DNA from 2 places in the Exiguobacterium sp. s46 genome. Region 1 is predicted to be linked to the other one. Evidence: predicted binding sites of a transcription regulator. Region 1 holds the regulator's gene; the other holds the start of a gene.
The links. The regulator LexA, encoded in region 1, represses DNA repair genes until DNA is damaged. The targets are predictions, from matches to a motif close to CGAACATATGTTCG.

Region 1 (10,694 bases):
AGGTCCGCTTAACGCGAACCTCTTTCTTCTATAGAAGAAACAAACGATTATTGTTTATTCCGTTCTTCTTCTTGTGCTTGTTTTAATTTCTCTGGTGTTACGTCCGTACCTTCTTCATCGACGATCTTCATGCCCATGAGTTGGTTTTTGAACGATCCACGGAATGCTGCGAGATACGCTGCACGTAACTCTTTTTGCTCTGCCGCTTCTGCTTCTGATAACGGCTCGACTTTTGATTTATTCGCTAATGCGTTGATTCGATCTAATTGTTCTTGTGATAACATGGAATCCCTCTTTCTGTACGACTCAAACTTGAGTAGTTCAATTGTATTCTTACTGTAAAAGAGCTTACTAAAAAAAGCAAGTTAACCGCGTCAGTCGACGGGTTACTTGCTTCTCATTCCGGGCTAGGCGTCAATTCGCGGTATTCAAGGTATCGACGATTGACCGTTGCCTTTGAAATATCATGTCCCATCCCGCGAAGCGTAATGGCGATATCTGAAAACGTCAGTCCGAGTTCACGGAGACGTACGATTTCTTCGATCGGTACGTCCTTTCGGCTACGCCCGGCGTTCTCTCCTTGGCGATTCAGATTTCGTTCCGGGCGAAAGCCTTGTTCGACCGCTCGCCGCATGCCGCGCGCGATTTTTGCATTATGCAGTTTCCGTTGATATTCTTCCACGAGTGAGACGATCTCAAGGACCATCGCTTCTGCATCAGCAAGTTGGTATTCTCCATCGGAATCAAGTGTCATCAACCGAACACCGTGCTTCTTAAACGTGTGCAAAATAGCGATTTTCGCATTCCCTCGACCAATCCGTGTGTCATCCGTTACGAGGACCGCATCTACCGCATCACGTGTCACATGATCAAGAACCGTCAGCATCCCTTCCCGATCGACGTCATATCCACTCTCTTTTTCAGAGACGACATCCACGACATCAAAACCCTTTTGAGACGCAACCTTCGAAAGTTCCATCCGTTGGCGTTCAATCGAACTATCTTGTGCTTCTTTTTCGGTCGACACCCGACAATAAATCACGACCTTCATCGTACCTCACATCCCTGTTCGTTCTTTCACAACTTTTCCATTTTGTCATTGTTGTGCGATTGGTACAACGATTTTGCTTTTTGAGATGACGTGTTTTGTCTCGACATCATTATTTTTAATCAACCAGTTGACGTATTCTTCATCTGACATCGAACCGTCATTGTAGACTTCAGCGATTTGTTCAACTGTAGCGTTCTCATCGACCGTAACGGAAGCAGTCATTAGTTGCGCCACTTTTTCATCCGGGCGCGGTGTGAGTAAAAAGATCACGAAGGCAATACTTAATGCATAGAAGAGAATTGAAAAAGCATGAGTACGAATCGTATGAATCATCATGAATCCCTCCAAATATGAAATGAATGAGTTAGAATAAATGTTCGCGGAACAATTGTTCGCATAACTCATAATAAACACAGAACCCGTGTTCGGTCAACACAAAATGTCGAACAATTGTTTGTACGCTCATTTGTTCTATGTTATAGTGAATCTAGAAACATATATTCTTACATTTCAAACTTCAATCCAGAAAGAGGTGGCAATTCGTATGCGGAAAATGTCTAAGCGCCAACAAGAGATTCTCGACTACATCGTCTCTGAAGTGAAACTGAAGGGGTATCCACCATCAGTTCGTGAAATCGGAGAAGCAGTCGGACTCGCGTCTAGCTCGACGGTACACGGTCATTTGGATCGACTCGAGAAACGGGGAATGATTCGCCGTGACCCGACGAAACCACGTGCGATTGAGATATTGCTTGATAAGCCTGAAGAAATCACGGAAGCCATCGTCCATGTTCCCGTCATCGGGAAAGTCACAGCGGGTCTTCCGATTACAGCGATTGAAAATATCGAAGAACAGTTCCCGCTCCCTGCACATTATGTAGGAAACGAAACGGTCTTCATGTTGACGATCGATGGTGAATCGATGATTAATGCAGGTATTCTTGACGGCGATCGTGTCATCGTGCGCCAACAAAACACAGCAGAAAACGGAGAAATCGTCGTAGCTATGACCGAAGATAGCGAAGCGACGGTGAAACGGTTCTTCTTAGAAGATCAACAGGTACGTTTACAACCAGAAAATGACTCGATGGATCCGATGTATTTCGATAATGTCTCCATTCTTGGTAAGGTAATCGGCGTGTATCGGACGATTCATTGACGGAGGGACCAGTTACGACTGGTCTTTTTTCATGCCTTCAGGAAATGTACATGATACCGTCAATACCGTCGCACTGACGGGTTACGTTGCGTATTCGGTCGCAACGCAACAAACCGATTGGTTACCAACCGCCATCGGTATCGCTGTCGGTACCCTTTGGTTGTCACCCGACCTCGATTTAAAGTCAGAACCTTATTATCGCTTTGGACCATTTCGAGTCTTGTGGATGCCGTATGTCAAGATCATGCCTCACCGATCGATCTGGTCGCATGGACTGATCATCGGAGACATCATTCGGCTTCTTTATAGTGCTGCGATTCTGATTCCGCTACTATTTTTAAGTCTATATTTTCAGGTTCTTGATTCTGCTACGATTGATTCGTGGTTCGCTTCCCTGCCAGCTTTTGTTATTGGCATCATCGTAGCCAGCACGATTCATATCCTACTAGATTATTCCAGCAGTTGGTTTCGACCTAAAAAAAGAAAAAAACGTCGTCGGTAACACCTCTTTTGCTTGCTTGCAGGCAGTAAGAGGTGTTTTCTTATCCACTTTTACGTATCTTTAAACATCAAAATAAAAAATTTCCATTCCTATATTTCAATTATATGTATTGAAAACGTTCTCAAATCGGAGTAATTTAAAGTAGAAAGGCCATTATCTGCTTTAATCCAAAGGGAGGGTTTTTGCATGAATAACTTTGTATTGGAAATGATCGGTACGATGATCCTCATCCTGCTCGGGGATGGAGTCGTCGCCGGTGTCGTCTTGAAAAAGACGAAATCGGAAAACAGCGGATGGATCGTCATCACGTTCGCTTGGGGTCTTGCCGTCATGACAGGAGCATTCGTAGCTGCTGAAAGTGGAGCACACTTGAACCCCGCATTGACGATCGCACTTGCTTTGAACTCTGACCTACCGTGGGCAGACGTTCCGATCTACATTGCCGGACAACTTGTCGGAGCTTTCATCGGCGCCATTCTCGTTTGGCTTCATTACATGAAACATTTTGAAGCGACTGATGATCAAGCTGCAAAACTCGGTGTGTTCGCAACAGGTCCAGCGATTCGTCATACGCCGTCGAACTTGATTTCTGAGATCATCGGGACATTCGTTCTCGTCTTCGGTATCTTGGCACTCGGTTTAACGACGTTCGGAGACGGCTTAAAACCACTCATCGTCGGTTTACTCGTCGTCGTCATCGGTCTATCGCTCGGTGGTACAACAGGGTATGCCATCAACCCGGCTCGTGACCTTGGACCGCGTATTGCGCACGCTATCCTACCAATTCCGAATAAAGGTTCATCTGACTGGGGCTATTCATGGATTCCTGTCGTTGGTCCAATCATCGGTGGAGCGATTGCCGTGTTCATCTATCAATTAATCTACTAAGATCACGTCTCACTAACACATACCGCTCAAGGGGGATTTCGAAATGGAAAACAAGTATATCCTAGCACTCGACCAAGGTACGACAAGCTCACGTGCGATCATCTTCGATCACGATGGGAAAATCGTCAACTCGGCACAACGGGAATTCAAACAGTACTTCCCGCAACCAGGCTGGGTCGAACATGATGCAAACGAAATCTGGGGTTCGATTCTTGCTGTCATGGCTGAAGCACTCGGTACAGCAGATATCAAACCTGAGCAAATCGCTGGAATCGGCATCACGAACCAACGTGAAACGACAGTCGTCTGGAACAAAGAAACAGGCAGACCCGTCTATCACGCACTCGTTTGGCAATCGCGTCAAACGTCTGGTATCTGTGATGACTTAAAAGAACAAGGATTGAACCAGAAATTCCGCGATAAGACAGGACTTTTGATTGATGCCTACTTCTCTGGGACGAAAGTCAAATGGATCCTCGATAATGTCGAAGGTGCGCGTGAACAGGCGGAAAACGGTGAATTGCTCTTCGGTACGATCGATACGTGGCTCGTTTGGAAACTGTCTGGTGGAAAAACGCACATCACGGACTACACGAACGCTTCACGGACGTTGATGTACAATATCTACGAACAAAAATGGGATGAAGAGTTACTCGATATCCTCGGTGTTCCTGCTTCCATGTTGCCAGAAGTTCGTCAGTCGAGTGAAGTCTACGACAAAACGGTACCGTATCATTTCTTCGGTTACGAAGTGCCCATCGCTGGTATTGCGGGTGACCAACAAGCCGCACTCTTCGGTCAAACGTGCTTTGAAGCAGGTGAAGGGAAAAACACATACGGAACAGGTTGCTTCATGCTCATGAACACGGGTGAGAAAGCTGTTTCTTCTGATCACGGTCTTTTGACAACGATCGCTTGGGGCGTCGATGGAAAAGTGGAATATGCGCTGGAAGGTTCAATCTTCGTCGCTGGTTCTGCGATCCAGTGGCTCCGTGATGGACTCCGGATGCTGAAAAATGCGAAAGATTCAGAAGGTTACGCAACGAAAGTCGACTCAACAGACGGTGTTTATGTCGTTCCTGCCTTCGTTGGTCTCGGTGCGCCATACTGGGATTCAGATGTTCGTGGCGCAATCTTCGGGTTAACACGAGGAACAGATAAAGAGCATTTCGTTCGGGCAACGCTTGAATCACTCGCTTATCAAACACGCGATGTATTGACAGCGATGGAACAAGATTCTGGTATCGAACTGAAGACACTTCGTGTCGACGGTGGTGCAGTAGCGAATAACTTCTTGATGCAGTTCCAATCGGACATCCTCGGCGTTCCTGTCGATCGTCCAGAAATTAACGAAACGACAGCACTCGGTGCAGCCTACCTGGCTGGATTAGCTGTTGGTTACTGGAAAGATAAAGCGGAGATCAAAAAACAATGGAAACTGGATCACCAGTTCAAACCAGAGATGAAAGAAGACGATCGTGAACAACGCTATGCTGGATGGCAAAAAGCGGTGGAAGCGACTATGGTCTTCAAACCATCGAAATAAAACAATTAACCCGGTCCCTTTTGCAGAGGGACCGGGTTTTCACTGTCTTATAAAAACTACAATAAAGTCATTTTAAAAGTCATTTTTCTAACACCAAACTCAAAAGTGTCGCCTCAGCACATACATCATAATTCTTTGTGCTACTCTTTCGCATAGAGGAGTTCACATGTATTCCTTTCCATATATAATGTGGATCACTCATTTTTCTCTAGCATGATCATGTCGATCGCCTGTATTCCGTTCTCCCAGATTTCCTCTGGATACGACCGAAAAAAATCTTTTTTTATATCATATAGCCGGAAACCAAGCTTTTGGTAGAAAGCTAAATTATCAATACTCGAATTAGCCGTTCCTACGATGAAATGATGATACTCTTGTTCCATATATTGTTCGAGCGTTAATGAGATGATCCTCTTTCCTAACCCTTGACCCTGTTGTTCTTTTTTGATGGCGACGTTTTTTATTTCCATTGTATCTTGATTAATTTTGGTCATAGCAATAACACCCACTACATGCCCAGATGAATCTTCGAGATAATACAGGTCACCGTTAGGTAAATATTCATAAATCTTATCGATAGATTCATCAGCCAGTAATAATAAGGGGATGAATGTCTGCTTTTTGATTTCAGTGTCTGCTTTCCTTAACGTATAACTCAAGAACTCACCTCATTCTTTACATTCTTTTACTGTCCTATTTATGTACATGCATTATGATAACAATTTTCATAGCACCATTTCATTCAGATATGAAAGAATCCCCATTGCATTGAAGCAAAGGGGATTTGATCCTTATTTGCTAAACTCTTTTTTCAATCCGTCTTCAATCTCATCAACGGATTTCGACTGTCCGCTAAGAACAGCTGCTAAAAACGCGCCTTCGACGAGTGGTGCGTCGATAAACCGAACCGTCCGTTCGCCACTGTATAGTTCAAGGGCCAGTTCCGTGTTCATCGTCGCAGAACCGATATCCGTTAAAACGACTCCATCATCGTCCAGTGTATTCAGTGTTTCTTCGATTCGCGTCGCGTCCGTTCCAATGCTACCGTCCTCAAGACCTGCTGCTATTAAGACTGGCGTATCCGGTGCCATCTCTGCTAACAGTTCCTTTAGTCCAGTCGCAAGCTTTTCACTATGGGAAACGAGTACAAGATTAACCATGAAGCACCTCCGCGATTTCGCCGAGTAACAACGCACTCGATAGACTACCTGGGTCCTGGACGCCTTCCGTCGCTTCACCGAAGTAAGACGCACGCCCTTTCGTTGCGATGCGCGCTTTCGTATCAGCAAGCGCTTGATCGATTGCCGCTTTCAAATCCCCTTCTTGCGAGAGCGCCTCTTGGAACGGTGTCCAAATATCGACCATCGTCTTTTGACCGAATTCCGATTTCCCACGCGATTTGATGCCTTCCGTCGCTTCATGGAAAGCATCCGCGAGTTCTGCACCTTCAACTTCTGTTTTCCCTTTGAACGCACCAGCGAACTTAACGAATGCCGTGCCGTACAAAGGACCGGATGCCCCACCGACCGTCTTGATCAGCGTCATCCCGACCTCTTTCGATAAAGCTCCTAAGTCCTCATACTCGCCGTGTTCTTCTAACGTCTTTTGGACTGCTTGGAAGCCACGTGACATATTGATCCCATGGTCCCCGTCACCGATTTCCCGGTCAAGGTCCGTCAATTCATCCTTGTGCTGTTCAATCTGTTCCGCTGCCTTGATGAGCGCGCTTCGTAACTGTTCCGTCGTCAACTTCATCTTTGTACACCCCGTTTATCTAAATTAGAATCCAATCGCTTTCGTTTCTGCATCGAGATACCCAAGCAGTTCATCATCCACTGGTAAGAGCGTGATTGAGAATCCGTGCATCTCGAGCGACGTCATATAGTTTCCAACGAACGAACGGGCAATCTCGTAACCGTGTGCCTGAAGTTCTTCCGCGACATATTTATACGTGATATACAGTTCGGATTCTGGCGTTCCACCCATCCCATTCACCATGACGGCGACTTTTTTGTCTGGTACCTCTTTCGTCAAACGATCGAGCAACTCTTTGACGATCGCATCAACGGAAGCGACTGCTTTTCGTTCAAGTCCTTTTTCACCATGGATCCCGATACCGATTTCCATCTCGTCATCATGCAACTCAAAGCCTGGTTTGCCACTCTCTGGCATGTAACATGGTGAGAGTGCCATTCCGATCGAACGAACGCCCTGGATGACTTTTTCCGCGACTGCTTTGACTTCACTCAGTGATTTCCCTTCTGCAGCCGCAGCTCCGGCAATCTTATGGACGAAGACCGTTCCCGCAACCCCACGACGATCCTCTTCCTTTTTGATCGCAATGTCATCATTGACGACGACCGTGTCGACTTCGATGTCCTCGAGTTCAGCGAGTTCCTTTGCCATATCGAAGTTCATGACATCACCCGAGTAATTCTTGACGACGAGTAAGACACCTTTTCCACCATGGGCTGCCTTGATGCCTTCGAGCACCATATCCGGTGTTGGTGACGTGAAGACTTCCCCACAAACAGCCGCAGCAAGCATGCCGTCCCCAACGAATCCAGCATGTGCGGGTTCATGCCCACTTCCCCCACCAGAAACGAGTCCGACTTTTCCATCAAGCGGCACTTTCCGTGCGACGACATTAACACCTTCGACCTTTTTATACAAATCAGGGTGAGCTAGTACGAGTCCGTCGACCATGTCTGACACGAACCGGTTTGAATCTTTCATTAATTTGTGCATGAAAAACGCTCCTTTACCTAACTGATTTTGCCGTACCACTTAGTCTTTACCACCAAATCAAGTCGAATATGTCGAAAAAAATGATGAAAATATTGACCAGTTGGTGACGTTATTCCGCATGAGTGCTATGCTCTTAAAAAAGAGGAGGAATCGAATGTCATCAGCCTTTCAAGCAGGTGTCCGTGCCTGTCTACCCACTGTCCTCGGATATATCGGCATCGGCTTCTCAGCTGGGATCGTCGGTCGTGCCTCCGGCTTATCCCCTCTTGAAGTCGGATTCATGTCCGTCTTCATCTATGCCGGCGCCGCTCAGTTTATCATCACGAGTCTCTTACTATTAAATAGTCCTGCTTCTGCCATCATTCTGACGACGTTCATCGTCAATCTCAGGCACTTGTTAATGAGTCTGACGCTTGCGCCACATGTTGAGACACGTCATCTCCGCGACCGCCTCGGTACCGGAACGCTACTAACGGATGAGTCGTTCGCTGTCGCGATGAACACTGCGCAAAAAGGGAAGCTCTCCCCGTCCTTCATGCATGGCTTGAATCTGACTGCTTACTTCAGCTGGATCGTCGCAACCGTTCTCGGCGCCCTTGTCGGCAGCTGGTTTCCTGATCCTGAGCGCTTCGGTCTCGATTTTGCCCTGACAGCGATGTTCATCGGCTTATTGTACTTACAGTTTGAAGGGGAACGTTCCCGTATTGCCGTGAATAGTTGCCTTTTACTGATTGTCTTACTATTGCTTTACATAACCATGCGCTACTTTTCTCCAGAAGTCGCCGTTCTTTGCGCGACGCTCGGTGGTGCAAGTATAGGAGTCGTGATCACACGATGGAAATCCGCCCAGAATTAATTGCTCTTTTTTTAGCTTGTGGACTCGTCACATGGATTCCACGCGTCTTACCGTTTCTCGTCCTTCATGGACTGACGTTACCGCGCCTCGTAACAGAATGGCTCTCGTTCATTCCGGTCTGCCTGCTTGGTGCCCTCTTTTTTCAGAATCTCCTCATCGCTCAAGATGAGGCGTTTCCGACGGTTTCGACGCTTCATGTCTTCGCCGCCCTCCCGACCATGGCGGTCGCGATTTTCAGTAAAAGTTTATCCTGGACGGTCGTGATGGGTGTCGTCACGATGGCGTTTCTACGATTGTATCTGTAAGCAACTTATTCATCTTTAGCCTATTTCGATGTATCTCTTGTGTTATCCTTATAATAGAAATAAATGGATAGTGAAGGAGGTCCTGATATGCCAAATAAGCAGTTTATACCCTATTTGATATTGTTGTGCGCCATTTTTCTAATCGCGAGTCAAATGGATCTACCTTATATGCTAAAACAAGGACTGGTCGTGCTGTACGTCGTCGCCTATTTCGGTACGATGATTGTTTCTCGCAAAATGAAGGTCAGGGATCATAAACAATGACTCGAAAAAATCTCCTCTGGTCTTAAGAGACTAGAGGAGATTTTTGTGTTCACGTATTTGCTTGTACGTCCTGATAATCCGATTGATGTTCAAACTCTTTTTTCGCAAACGGACATAACGGCAACAGTTTGACGTTTGCTTCTCGGGCCCAGTTGACGATCTCGGCAACGAGTTGTTCCCCGATCTGTTGATTGCGGTGCGCAGGATCGACGTATGTGTGATCAATGATCCACATGCCGTTGTTCGTGTCGCTGTAAGTGATTTCCCCAATCACTTCACCTTCCTGGTGGGCTTCGATTTTACGTTCCGCTCGTTTCAGCTCCATTTGCTTCCCTCCGTTCGTAAGATAAGGCGCCGCTCGGACAACCGTCGACGACCCGCATGACGTCTTCGACTGGTGCTCCGTCCGCTTCAATCCAAGGACGCCGCTTGACATCAAAGACAGTTGGTAGACTTCGTACACAATGACCAGAGTGAATGCAGACTTCCGAATCAAAATAGACCGTGATCTCTTTGCCTTCATATCCTTTTTTCATGATGTATCGTCTCCCTTTCTTTGTACTCTTGTATCTTTCCACATCCTTGACTCAATCCCTGTCGACGCTATGAAAAAAGCACTTCCGGACAGAAGTCCAGAAGTGCTTGAGTTGGATTAGAACAAGACCATGTACTGATCGCGTTCCCATTCCGTGACTTGCGTCCGGAACATATCCCATTCGATTTCTTTCAATTCAACGAAGTGTTCTGCGATGTGATCGCCGAGAGCGTGCATGACGACGTCATCCGCTTTCAAGACTTCGAGTGCGTGGCTGAGTGTTGATGGAAGATCATCAATTCCGTTCGCAACGCGTTCCGGTTTATCCATGACGTAGATGTTACGGTCGATTGGAGCCGGTGCTTTCAAGTTGTTCTTGATTCCGTCAAGACCTGAAGCGAGCAATGTCGCAAGCGCAAGGTACGGGTTCGCTGCTGGGTCGACTGAACGAACTTCGATCCGAGTCGAGAGTCCACGTGCTGCAGGAACACGGACGAGTGGTGAACGGTTACGTGCTGACCATGCGACGTAGCAAGGCGCTTCGTAGCCAGGAACAAGACGTTTGTATGAGTTGACTGTCGGGTTACAAACCGCTGTGAACGCACGAGCGTGTTTGAGGATACCTGCCGTGAAAGCACGTGCATCATCCGACAATTGCATGTCTTCGTTGCCTTCATCGAAGAAGACGTTCTCGTTGCCTTTGAAAAGCGACATGTTCGCGTGCATGCCTGATCCGTTGACACCGAAGAGTGGTTTTGGCATGAATGTCGCGTGCAAGTTGTGCTTCGCAGCAATCGTCTTGACGACGAGTTTGAACGTTTGGATGTTATCCGCTGTCGT
Region 2 (10,694 bases), 1.4 Mb from region 1:
CGGGCAGCAGAAGCCAAGCGTCAAGCGGAAGCCGCAGAAGCTGCTGAAGCTGCACGAGAGGCAGCGGCGCAGGAACAGAAACAAGGAGAAGCACCGAAAGCAGAGACACCAAAAACAGAGACGTCGGTTCCTGAGACCGAGACGCCAAGTGCAACACCGGATACTAGTGTAGATGTCGACGTCAGTCGACCATTCCACTTACCAGTCAAAGGTTATGTGTCGTCACCATTTGGTCCGCGGAATAATCCATTGACAGGGAAACCGGAGTTGCATACGGGCATCGATCTCGTCAACGCGAAAGGGACGCCGATTCATGCGGCAGCTGGTGGGATCGTCCTTCGTGCTGGTAGTGCGACCGGTTACGGGAATGTCGTCATGGTGACGCATTTGATTGACAGACAGGTCTATACGACCGTCTATGCGCATCTTGACTCAATCAGTGTGTCGGCGGGACAAACGGTCATGCCTGGTCAAACGGTCGGGACGCTTGGCTCAACCGGCTGGTCGACAGGACCGCATCTGCATTTCGAATTGCATAAGGGAGAGTGGGCGGTCGGACAACCGAATGCAGTCGACCCGGCACCGTACATCTTTTGACATCCCATAGAATACCGAAAAGATAGGGTAACCTATCTTTTTTTGCTATACTGAAAAAAATACTGCGTTTTTTAACGGAAGTGGGGAATCAAGCGTGAAAAAATCTACAACAGCAGTCATCGCGGTCAGTACCTTCGGGCTTGGTTTAGGGGCAGGCGCCGTCGGGATGCTAGCGGCTGGCGGAACGGATTCTGTCTCGACGTCATCGTCGTCGGCGAATGCGACGGGTGATTGGAAAAAAGTTGATCAGGTCCGTCAAATGATCGAACAGAACTATCTAGAGGACGTAACGGATAAAGAACTGCTGGACGGTGCGTTGTCCGGTATGGCGGAAGTGCTTGACGATCCGTATTCCGTCTATATGGATGAGTCGGAGACAGCATCGTTCAATACGAATCTATCGTCTTCGTTTGAAGGGATCGGTGCGACGCTTGAACAAAAGGGCGAGTCGATCGTCATCGTCTCACCGATTAAGGGATCACCCGCTGAAAAAGCCGGGATCAAACCGGGTGACGTCATCTTAGAAATCGACGGCAAGTCGACGAAAGGGCAAAAGACGGATCAAGCGGTCAAGAAAATCCGTGGTGAAAAAGGAACGAACGTCGTCCTGACGATTCAGCGCAGTGGACAAGACGCGATGGACATCACGATCAAACGGGATACGATTCCGATCGAGACGGTCTATACGTCGACCGAAGACGTCAACGGGAAGAAAATTGGTATCTTGCAAGTGACACAGTTCTCAGAACCGACGGCTAAAGAGTTCGAGAAGGGGCTTGCGAAACTCGAGAGTCAGAACATCGATGGACTCGTCATCGACGTCCGTGGGAATCCGGGTGGTCTTTTGACGGCTGTCTCAAGCATGATTGCACCGTTCATTCCGAAAGACGTTCCGATTTATCAAGTCGAGAACAATAAAGGGGAGCGGCAGCAGGAATTCGGGAAGGCAGACGAGAAGAAACCTTATAACATCGTCGTGCTCGAAGACGGCGGATCAGCGTCAGCATCTGAGATTCTGGCAGCCGGTCTGAAGGAAGGTGCCGGGGCTGAGGTCGTTGGTACGAAATCGTTCGGTAAAGGCATCGTCCAAAGTGCGTACGATTTAAAGGACGGTAGTGATTTGAAGTTGACGACGAACAAATGGCTGACGCCGGACGGCAACTGGATTCACAAAAAAGGGGTCGAACCGACAATCGAAGTCAAGCAACCAGCATACTTCAACGTCACGAAGATCCTGACTGATCAGAAGTCACTTGCAGTTGGTGACTACGGTAAATCGGTCGAAAACGCTCACTTAGTCCTCGAAGCGATCGGTTACGAGCCAAAAGGACAGGATGGGTATTTCGGTGACACGATGAAGCAAGCTGTCGAAGCCTTACAAAAGGATGCGAAACTCGACGTCACTGGAAAAATCGATCAGCAGACAGCGGGTGAGATGGAGACGCGTCTCCTGAAGAAACTCGAGGACGACAAGAATGACGTCCAGCGGAAAAAAGCACTCGAGGTCGCTGCTCAATAATAAGGAATGGAAAGAGGTCTGAATGCGCGTGGAATTACTCGATGAAATTGGTTGGACCGCGATTAGTCTCATCGCCAGTCCGACCTTGTGGTTAGCACTCCTTGTCAGTTGGGTCATCGGCATCCGGCGTGTCAAACGGGAACGCGGATTGTTCCGCTCCCGGACACACGGTAAACGAAGCGATGTCCTCGAAACACTTTTACCCGGGTTACTAATTGGTCTCGTCTTATCCGTCGCCAGTGGCTGGCTCGGATTGACGCTGACGCCGCAATACGCTCTGTTGTTACTTGGACTCTCGAGCGTCTTGCTGTTGGTCGGGATCGTTCGCTTGAACGTACCGCTTTGGCCGATTGTCTTGCTTGGACTTGCCGGCTGGTTCCTAATGGATTCACGTCTTGATCCGGTTCGAGCGGTTGAGCCGAAAATGATTTTATTGCTTGCGACGTTAACACTCGTCGCGGAATGTCTCCTCGTCTGGTGGCGCGGGCAGCGACGCCTGTCACCGTCACTCGTCGTTTCGAAGCGTGGTCGCTTCATCGGTGGACTGTCAGCGAATAAACTTTGGCTATTGCCTTTGCTCGTCTTTGTTCCGGGCGACGTGCTTGAAGCCTGGTGGCCACGTTACAGCTTCCCAGAGCTCGTTCCGATCGTGCTCTGGTTACCGATCGGCTTCAGCTTCCTCTTTACGGGTAAGTTGCCGAAAGAATTGATGCGTCCGCTCGTTCAAGGACGTTTAATTACGAGTCTCGTTGCGATTCTATTGACGGTTCTTGCATACGTCACCGGACAAGCTGAATGGCTGTACGGGATCGTTTTGTTGCTCGTTCTGCATATCCTATTGCATCAGCGGGTCAAACGCTTGAACCGGGCACAGACCCCATTGTTCCTCAATGGAACGCGTGGTGCCGTCATTCTCGGAACGCTACCTGATAAACCAGCTGCCGAGATGGGCTTGATTCCGGGCGAAGCGATTTATAAAGTCAATGGTGAGAAGGTCGATTCGGAAACATCGTTCTACGAAGCCATCCAAAAACACAAACCGTATCTACGTCTTGAAGTCATGAACCATAACGGCGACATCCGGTTTGCGCAACGTGCCTTCTACGAACAAGATCATCATGAACTTGGTATTCTGTTCGTCAACGAGCCGGTCCATGGTCGCACTAAAGTGCGGTCTTTGCATTAAATTAGTACATCCCTGTCACGGAACAGCCGTGACGGGGATTTTTTTGTCGGCAGAAATATCGAGGATCAACACTCGAAGCAAAAAGAAACTTTTGCATTTTCGAAAAAAAGGGTAACTTCCTAAAAGGAGCACTTCATAATCGAATGTTTGTTCGTAAAGTGGTACAATAAAAATAGATTTTTTACGTGATGAGGGGGAAGCAAACGATGGATTTTGAACTCGTTTCACCATTTGAGCCAGGCGGTGATCAGCCGACGGCAATCGAAAAATTGGTGACTGGGCTAAAACAAGGCGAACGACATCAGACGTTGCTTGGGGCGACCGGTACCGGGAAGACGTTTACGGTCTCGAACGTCATCAAGGAAATCAAGAAACCGACGCTCGTCCTTGCCCACAACAAAACACTAGCGGGACAACTTTACTCGGAGTTCAAGGAATTCTTCCCGAACAATGCGGTCGAGTACTTCGTTAGTTTTTATGATTATTATCAACCGGAAGCGTATGTTCCATCGACGGATACGTTCATTGAGAAGGACTCTTCGATCAACGATGAGATTGATAAACTACGTCACTCGGCGACGTCCGCCCTGTTCGAACGGGAGGACGTCTTGATCGTTGCTTCTGTCTCGTGTATCTATGGTCTCGGTAACCCGGAAGAGTACAACAACCACGTCTTGTCACTGCGTGTCGGCAATGAGATGGGGCGAAACGAGATGCTCCGTCGTCTAATCGACATCCAGTATGAGCGTAACGACATCGACTTCCAGCGCGGACGGTTCCGCGTCCGCGGAGACGTCGTCGAAATCTTCCCGGCGTCCCGCGACGAACAGTGTGTCCGGGTCGAGTTCTTCGGTGACGAGATCGAACGGATTCGTGACATGGATCCGCTGACAGGTGAGATCGTCGCGGATCGCGAGCACATCTCGATCTTCCCGGCGTCCCACTTCGTGACGGGGGATACTCGTCTGCAGAAGGCGATCGCGAACATCGAGAAGGAACTTGAAGTCCAACTTGCGAAGTTACGTGAAGACAATCAGTTGCTTGAAGCGCAACGGCTCGAACAACGGACGAACTATGATCTTGAGATGATGCGTGAGATGGGCTATTGCTCCGGAATCGAGAATTACTCGCGTCACTTGAACTTGATGCCGGAAGGGGCAACACCGTATACGTTGCTCGACTACTTCCCGAAAGACTTCTTACTCGTTGCCGATGAGTCGCACGTCACGCTGCCGCAAATTCGCGGGATGTATAACGGGGACCAGGCACGGAAACAAGTCCTCGTCGATCACGGTTTCCGTCTTCCGTCGGCAAAAGACAACCGTCCGTTACGGTTCGAGGAATTCGAGGAGAAAGTCAGTCAGGCGATCTATATCTCAGCGACACCAGGACCGTATGAACTCGAACATTCGAAAGAGATGGTCGAGCAAATCATCCGTCCGACCGGTCTCGTTGATCCAACGATCGAGATTCATCCGATCACGGGACAAATCGATTACTTGATGGATAACATCCGTGACCGGGTCGCGAAGAACGAACGTGTTCTCGTGACGACACTGACGAAGAAGATGGCAGAAGACTTGACCGACTACTTGAAAGAGAATGGTGTCAAGGTCAACTATATGCACTCGGAGATCAAGACGCTGGAACGGATTGAAATCATCCGTGACTTACGACTCGGGAAATACGATGTCCTTGTCGGGATCAACTTGTTACGAGAAGGACTCGATATTCCAGAAGTCTCACTCGTGACGATTCTCGATGCCGATAAGGAAGGGTTCCTCCGGTCGGATCGTTCGCTGATTCAAACAATTGGTCGGGCGGCGCGGAACTCGGAAGGACACGTCATCTTGTTTGCTGATAAAGTCACTGATTCGATGCAACGCGCGATCGATGAGACGGAACGCCGTCGCGCGATCCAGATGGCGTTCAACGAAGAACATGGCATCACGCCGCAGACAATCAAAAAGGATGTACGTGGTGTCATCAGTACGACGATCGAGAGCGACGACACCGTCGAAAAACTCGAGAAGTTCAACAAACTCAAAAAACCGGAGCGCGAAACGTTGCTTGAGCAGCTCGACCAAGAGATGCGTCAAGCGGCGAAAGACATGCAGTTCGAAAGAGCTGCTGAGCTCCGCGACCTCATATTAGAATTGAAAGCAGGTGCCTAAGTTGGGAGAAAAGAAGAATCAGATTATCATCAAAGGCGCTCGCGTCAATAATCTACAAAACATCGATGTCGAAATCCCCCGCGATCAGCTCGTCGTCTTGACGGGCTTGTCCGGGTCAGGAAAATCGTCGCTTGCCTTCGATACGATTTACGCGGAAGGACAACGGCGTTATGTCGAAAGTTTATCTGCCTATGCCCGTCAGTTCCTCGGACAGATGGATAAACCGGATGTCGACACGATCGAAGGACTGAGTCCAGCAATTTCAATCGACCAGAAGACGACGAGTAAAAATCCACGTTCGACGGTCGGAACGGTCACAGAAATTTATGATTATTTGCGTCTATTGTACGCACGAATTGGTAAACCGATTTGTCCAAATCACGGAATCGAGATTTCGAGCCAGACGATCAGTCAGATGGTCGACCAAGTGATGGAGTTACCGGAGCGGACGCGTCTGCAAATTCTCGCGCCAATCGTTTCCGGACGAAAAGGAACGCACGTCAAGGTGCTCGACGATTTGAAGAAGGAAGGTTTCGTCCGCGTCCGTGTCAACGGAGAGACGATGGATCTCGCCGAAGAGATCACGCTTGAGAAAAACAAGAAGCACTCGATCGAAGTCGTCGTCGACCGTGTCGTCGTGCGGCCAGATGTCGAAGCCCGTCTTGCGGATTCACTGGAGACTGCACTTCGCCTCGCGGACGGTCGGGTCATCGTCGATACGATGGACGGCAACGAATTGTTGTTCAGTGAACATCATGCTTGTCCGATCTGTGGCTTCTCAATCGGCGAACTCGAACCACGGATGTTCTCGTTCAACTCACCGTTTGGTGCTTGTACGTCATGTGATGGTCTCGGAACGAAGCTTGAGGTCGATGTTGATCTCGTCGTGCCGCATCCTGATAAGTCATTGAACGAAGGGGCAATCGTGGCGTGGGAACCGACAAGTTCGCAGTATTATCCACAATTACTCAAAGCGGTCTGTGATCACTTCAAGATCGATATGGATACACCGTTCGAACAGTTGTCAGAAGAACATCGCGAAACGATCTTGAACGGAAACACGAAGGAAGAGATTCACTTCCGTTATGAGAATGACTTCGGGATGGTCCGAAATACGAATCTCTACTTCGAAGGGGTCCTCAACAACTTACAGCGTCGCTTCAAGGAGACGTCGTCTGATTATATTCGGGAACAGATGGAAGGCTATATGGCGAAGAAGGCATGTCCGACGTGTAAAGGACACCGCTTGAAACGGGAATCGCTCGCCGTCAAAGTATCCGATCACCATATCGGTGAAGTGACGAAGATGTCGGTCAAACAAGCGGTCATGTTCTTCGACGAACTACCGGAGAAATTAAGTGAGAAGGATCAGACGATTTCGCGGATGATTGTTCGTGAGATTCACGAACGGGCGTCGTTCCTTGAGAACGTCGGTCTCGATTACCTGACGATCTCACGCGCAGCGGGTACGTTGTCCGGTGGGGAAGCGCAACGGATTCGTCTTGCGACACAAATCGGTTCGCGTCTAACGGGCGTCCTCTACGTTCTCGATGAACCATCAATCGGGTTACACCAACGCGATAATGATCGTCTGATCAATACGCTGAAGGCGATGCGTGATCTCGGGAATACATTGATCGTCGTCGAGCACGATGAAGACACGATGATGGCAGCTGACTACTTGATCGATATCGGACCTGGTGCCGGCGATCACGGTGGATTCGTCACGGCAGCCGGGAAACCGGAAGAGTTGATGCAGGATGCGAACTCGTTGACTGGTCAATACTTGTCCGGGAAGAAGTTCATTCCTGTTCCGTCGACACGCAAAGAGCCAGATGGTCGGATGCTTCATATCCACAAAGCATCGGAAAACAACCTGAAGAACGTCGATGTCGACATTCCGCTGGGTCTGTTTGTCGCCGTCACTGGTGTCTCGGGATCCGGGAAATCGACGTTGATCAATGAAATTCTTTATAAGACGATCGCGCACGAGATGAACCGGGCGAAAGAAAAACCGGGTGCTCATAAAGGAATTACCGGTCTGGATCAAATCGATAAGGTCATCGACATCGACCAGTCACCAATCGGTCGGACACCACGCTCGAACCCAGCAACGTATACCGGTGTCTTCGATGACATTCGGGACGTCTTTGCTTCGACGAACGAAGCGAAACTCCGTGGTTACAAAAAAGGACGTTTCAGTTTCAACATCAAGGGTGGACGTTGTGAAGCGTGTCGCGGTGACGGGATCATCAAAATCGAGATGCACTTCTTACCGGACGTCTATGTTCCATGTGAAGTCTGTCACGGGAAACGCTACAACCGCGAAACACTCGAAGTGAAATATAAAGGCAAAACGATTGCCGACGTGCTTGAGATGACGGTTGAAGATGCCCTCGCCTTCTTCGAGAACATTCCGAAAATCACGCGGAAATTACAGACGATTGCTGACGTCGGTCTGACGTACATGCGTCTCGGTCAACCCGCGACGGAACTGTCCGGCGGGGAAGCGCAACGTGTTAAATTGGCGTCCGAGTTGCATAAGCGCTCGACTGGGAAGACGATCTACATTCTCGATGAGCCGACGACAGGACTCCACGTCCATGATATCGCGCGTCTCCTGAAAGTCTTGCAACGTCTTGTCGACAATGGTGATACGGTGCTCGTCATCGAACACAACTTAGATGTCATCAAGACGGCAGACTACTTGATTGATCTTGGACCTGAAGGGGGCGACGGTGGCGGAACGATCGTTGCTGCCGGGACACCGGAACAGATCGCTGAAGTTGAAGCATCCTACACAGGACGATACCTCGCACCTGTCCTTGAACGTGATGCGGCACGAATTGAATCGTGAAACTTTTGTGGATGAGGATTCGTAGGAAGGAACTAAGGGAACTTAAACGAAAGTATCATGTAACACACGTTTGAGGTTCAAGAATAGGAGGGAACGGTTCATGAAGCAAGATATGCGTCAATTGATATTGGAGCAAGTCAAAGAAGGAAAGTTAACGATTGATGAGGCACTCGATAAACTCGAGCGACTCGAATCAATCGACGAACGTGCTACTTCTGCAAGTGAACATAAGTACGTCGATGAACCAGAACAATATGATCGGGTCGACCAGTATTCCGTCGATTCACTGACAACGAAAGTCATGTCAGCGTTCGATAATCTCGTCAGCCGGATCAAGGACAGTGATCTTTCGCTTAATCAGGCGTCCGGTCCGAACGTCACCTACGTCAAACAATTCCCGTTCAGCGGTGAGACGGTTCACGTCGATCTGTTCAATGCGAACTTGGTCGTTGAACCGAGTGATCTTGAAGAATGCGAATTGACGGTGACAGGACGTCCACTCCGCCGCCAACAGGTGACGGAAGAACAGGCGCTTGAGCAACTTCAAGCTGCCGTCCAACATGCGGTCTCAGCGAACACACTCTCAATCCGCTTGAAGGATAAGAGTGTCCGTGCGACAGTCCATCTGAAAGTACCACGCCGTCATTACGAATCATTTGTCTTACAGACGCTGAACGGGGAAATTTCGTTGACGTCACTCGATACGACATCCGCTCAACTGATGACAGCAAACGGTCGAGTCAACGTCCGTGATCTGTTCAGTGAGGATGTCAAAGTATCGACAGCGAACGGTTCGATTGAAATCGAAGAGTCGGAGTTGAAAGTCTTGAAAGCGAAGACAGCCAACGGACAAATCATCACGACAGGTGTCTTCGAACGTTCAGAACTGAAAACGGCGAACGGAAACGTCCGTTGCGAGCTGAAGACCGTACAAAACGCGAAGGTCAAAGCGTCATCGCTTGCCGGAAGCATCGCCCTGATGTTGCCGCACGGCGCTGAAGTGTATGGGGAGCTTGAGACAAACTTCGGTGGTCTCAACTGCAACCTCGATGACATGGAATTAATCCGAGATCAAAAAGAGATCGTCAACCGGAAGCTCCATTTCGTATCAGGTCGCGGTCGCTCACCAAAAATCGAGGTTGAAGCGGATACGAAGACAGGTACGATTTCGGTCACGCATGGTGTTCACCTCAGCCCACAAGCGTTATAAGCATACGAGCGCAACTTCTTGAAAAAGAGGTTGCGCTTTTCTTATGACGTCGCATCCGCTTTGCATGCTTTCCTCAGGCGAGACACAAGCCGCGGCTACGTCGTTCTAGGAACGAGTAGCCGGGTCTCGTTTGTCTCTGACAGCGCGGATGTCCGCGCTTTTTCCTGTAGGAGTCACGCGAGCGGGGCTTCGTCAGCTACATAAAAAAAACCACCCATCCTCACTGAAAAGGATGGGTGTAGCCTACATCAATAATCGTAATCCTGATCCATCATCGGCTCGTCGAAGTTCATGTTCTCGATATTATTCATATCGTAACCAAACGAGAGTAAGGCAATGACACCGATGATTGCAAGAACGATCGAAACGAGAATCAGACCGATTCCGAGCCAACTCTTTCCGCGTGCACGATTCCAATAGAAGATGATCGCGAGAACGTAGGAAATGAATGAACCACTGATGAAGATTCCGATGATCGAGATGATGAAGAATAAGAGGGCAGTTTGATCTTGATTACGCGAATACGCTTTCCACATATCAATCAGTGAGATGATGAGATAGACGAAACCAGCAATCGCTAGAACCGCAAATAAGATAATGACTAAAATCAATCCGATACCACCGCCTGACATCACGGCAAAACCTCCTTCAAAATATTAACTCTTTATTCCATTCCCAAGAAATCATGCTTCTAATCCAATTCCATGAATCGAATAAAAATATGGTACAATACTTCAAGTGAAAGGGGCTGACGAAGCGTGCAACCAAAAGTGCGAACAGCTGAAATCGTAAAACAATTCAATCTCCACATCGTCACGGGAGAAGAGGGCTTACATCGTCCGATTCTGACGGCTGATTTGTGCCGACCTGGCCTTGTGCTTGCCGGTTATTATGCCTATTACCCGGCAGAACGTCTCCAGATTCTCGGAAAAACAGAATTGACGTTCTTCAATAATTTAACGTACGAGGAACAACGCGAACGAGCGAATGTCCTCTGTACGGATGAAACACCTGGTATCTTGATCACACGTGGATTCGAAGTACCGGAAGCGATCATCCAAGCCGCGGACGAGACGAACGTGCCACTGTTGACGACAAAAGGGCATACGACATCGGTCGAGTCACAGATCACGAACTTCCTCGAAGCGGAA

Region 2: a site for LexA is predicted at 3,443-3,456, ahead of uvrB (excinuclease ABC subunit UvrB). Genes of this name have one in related genera too.

Annotation. Positions count from the first base shown of each region.
Region 1 is NZ_JACSMY010000001.1:427,365-438,058, reverse strand. Features, by position in the region: gene KNQ08_RS02240 (DUF896 domain-containing protein) at 48-284, opposite strand; gene KNQ08_RS02235 (YneB family resolvase-like protein) at 398-1,051, opposite strand; gene yneA (cell division suppressor protein YneA) at 1,097-1,384, opposite strand; gene lexA (transcriptional repressor LexA) at 1,596-2,210, shown strand; gene KNQ08_RS02220 (metal-binding protein) at 2,242-2,712, shown strand; gene KNQ08_RS02215 (MIP/aquaporin family protein) at 2,899-3,600, shown strand; gene glpK (glycerol kinase GlpK) at 3,644-5,146, shown strand; gene KNQ08_RS02205 (GNAT family N-acetyltransferase) at 5,341-5,805, opposite strand; gene dhaM (dihydroxyacetone kinase phosphoryl donor subunit DhaM) at 5,938-6,306, opposite strand; gene dhaL (dihydroxyacetone kinase subunit DhaL) at 6,299-6,901, opposite strand; gene dhaK (dihydroxyacetone kinase subunit DhaK) at 6,926-7,894, opposite strand; gene KNQ08_RS02185 (AzlC family ABC transporter permease) at 8,049-8,750, shown strand; gene KNQ08_RS02180 (AzlD domain-containing protein) at 8,729-9,055, shown strand; gene KNQ08_RS02175 (GNAT family N-acetyltransferase) at 9,369-9,644, opposite strand; gene KNQ08_RS02170 ((4Fe-4S)-binding protein) at 9,619-9,855, opposite strand; gene glnA (type I glutamate--ammonia ligase) at 9,972-10,694, opposite strand, start outside.
Region 2 is NZ_JACSMY010000001.1:1,840,611-1,851,304, reverse strand. Features, by position in the region: gene KNQ08_RS09660 (M23 family metallopeptidase) at 1-597, shown strand, start outside; gene KNQ08_RS09655 (S41 family peptidase) at 692-2,116, shown strand; gene KNQ08_RS09650 (PDZ domain-containing protein) at 2,139-3,302, shown strand; gene uvrB (excinuclease ABC subunit UvrB) at 3,509-5,476, shown strand; gene uvrA (excinuclease ABC subunit UvrA) at 5,478-8,333, shown strand; gene KNQ08_RS09635 (DUF4097 family beta strand repeat-containing protein) at 8,434-9,543, shown strand; gene KNQ08_RS09630 (hypothetical protein) at 9,792-10,175, opposite strand; gene hprK (HPr(Ser) kinase/phosphatase) at 10,302-10,694, shown strand, end outside.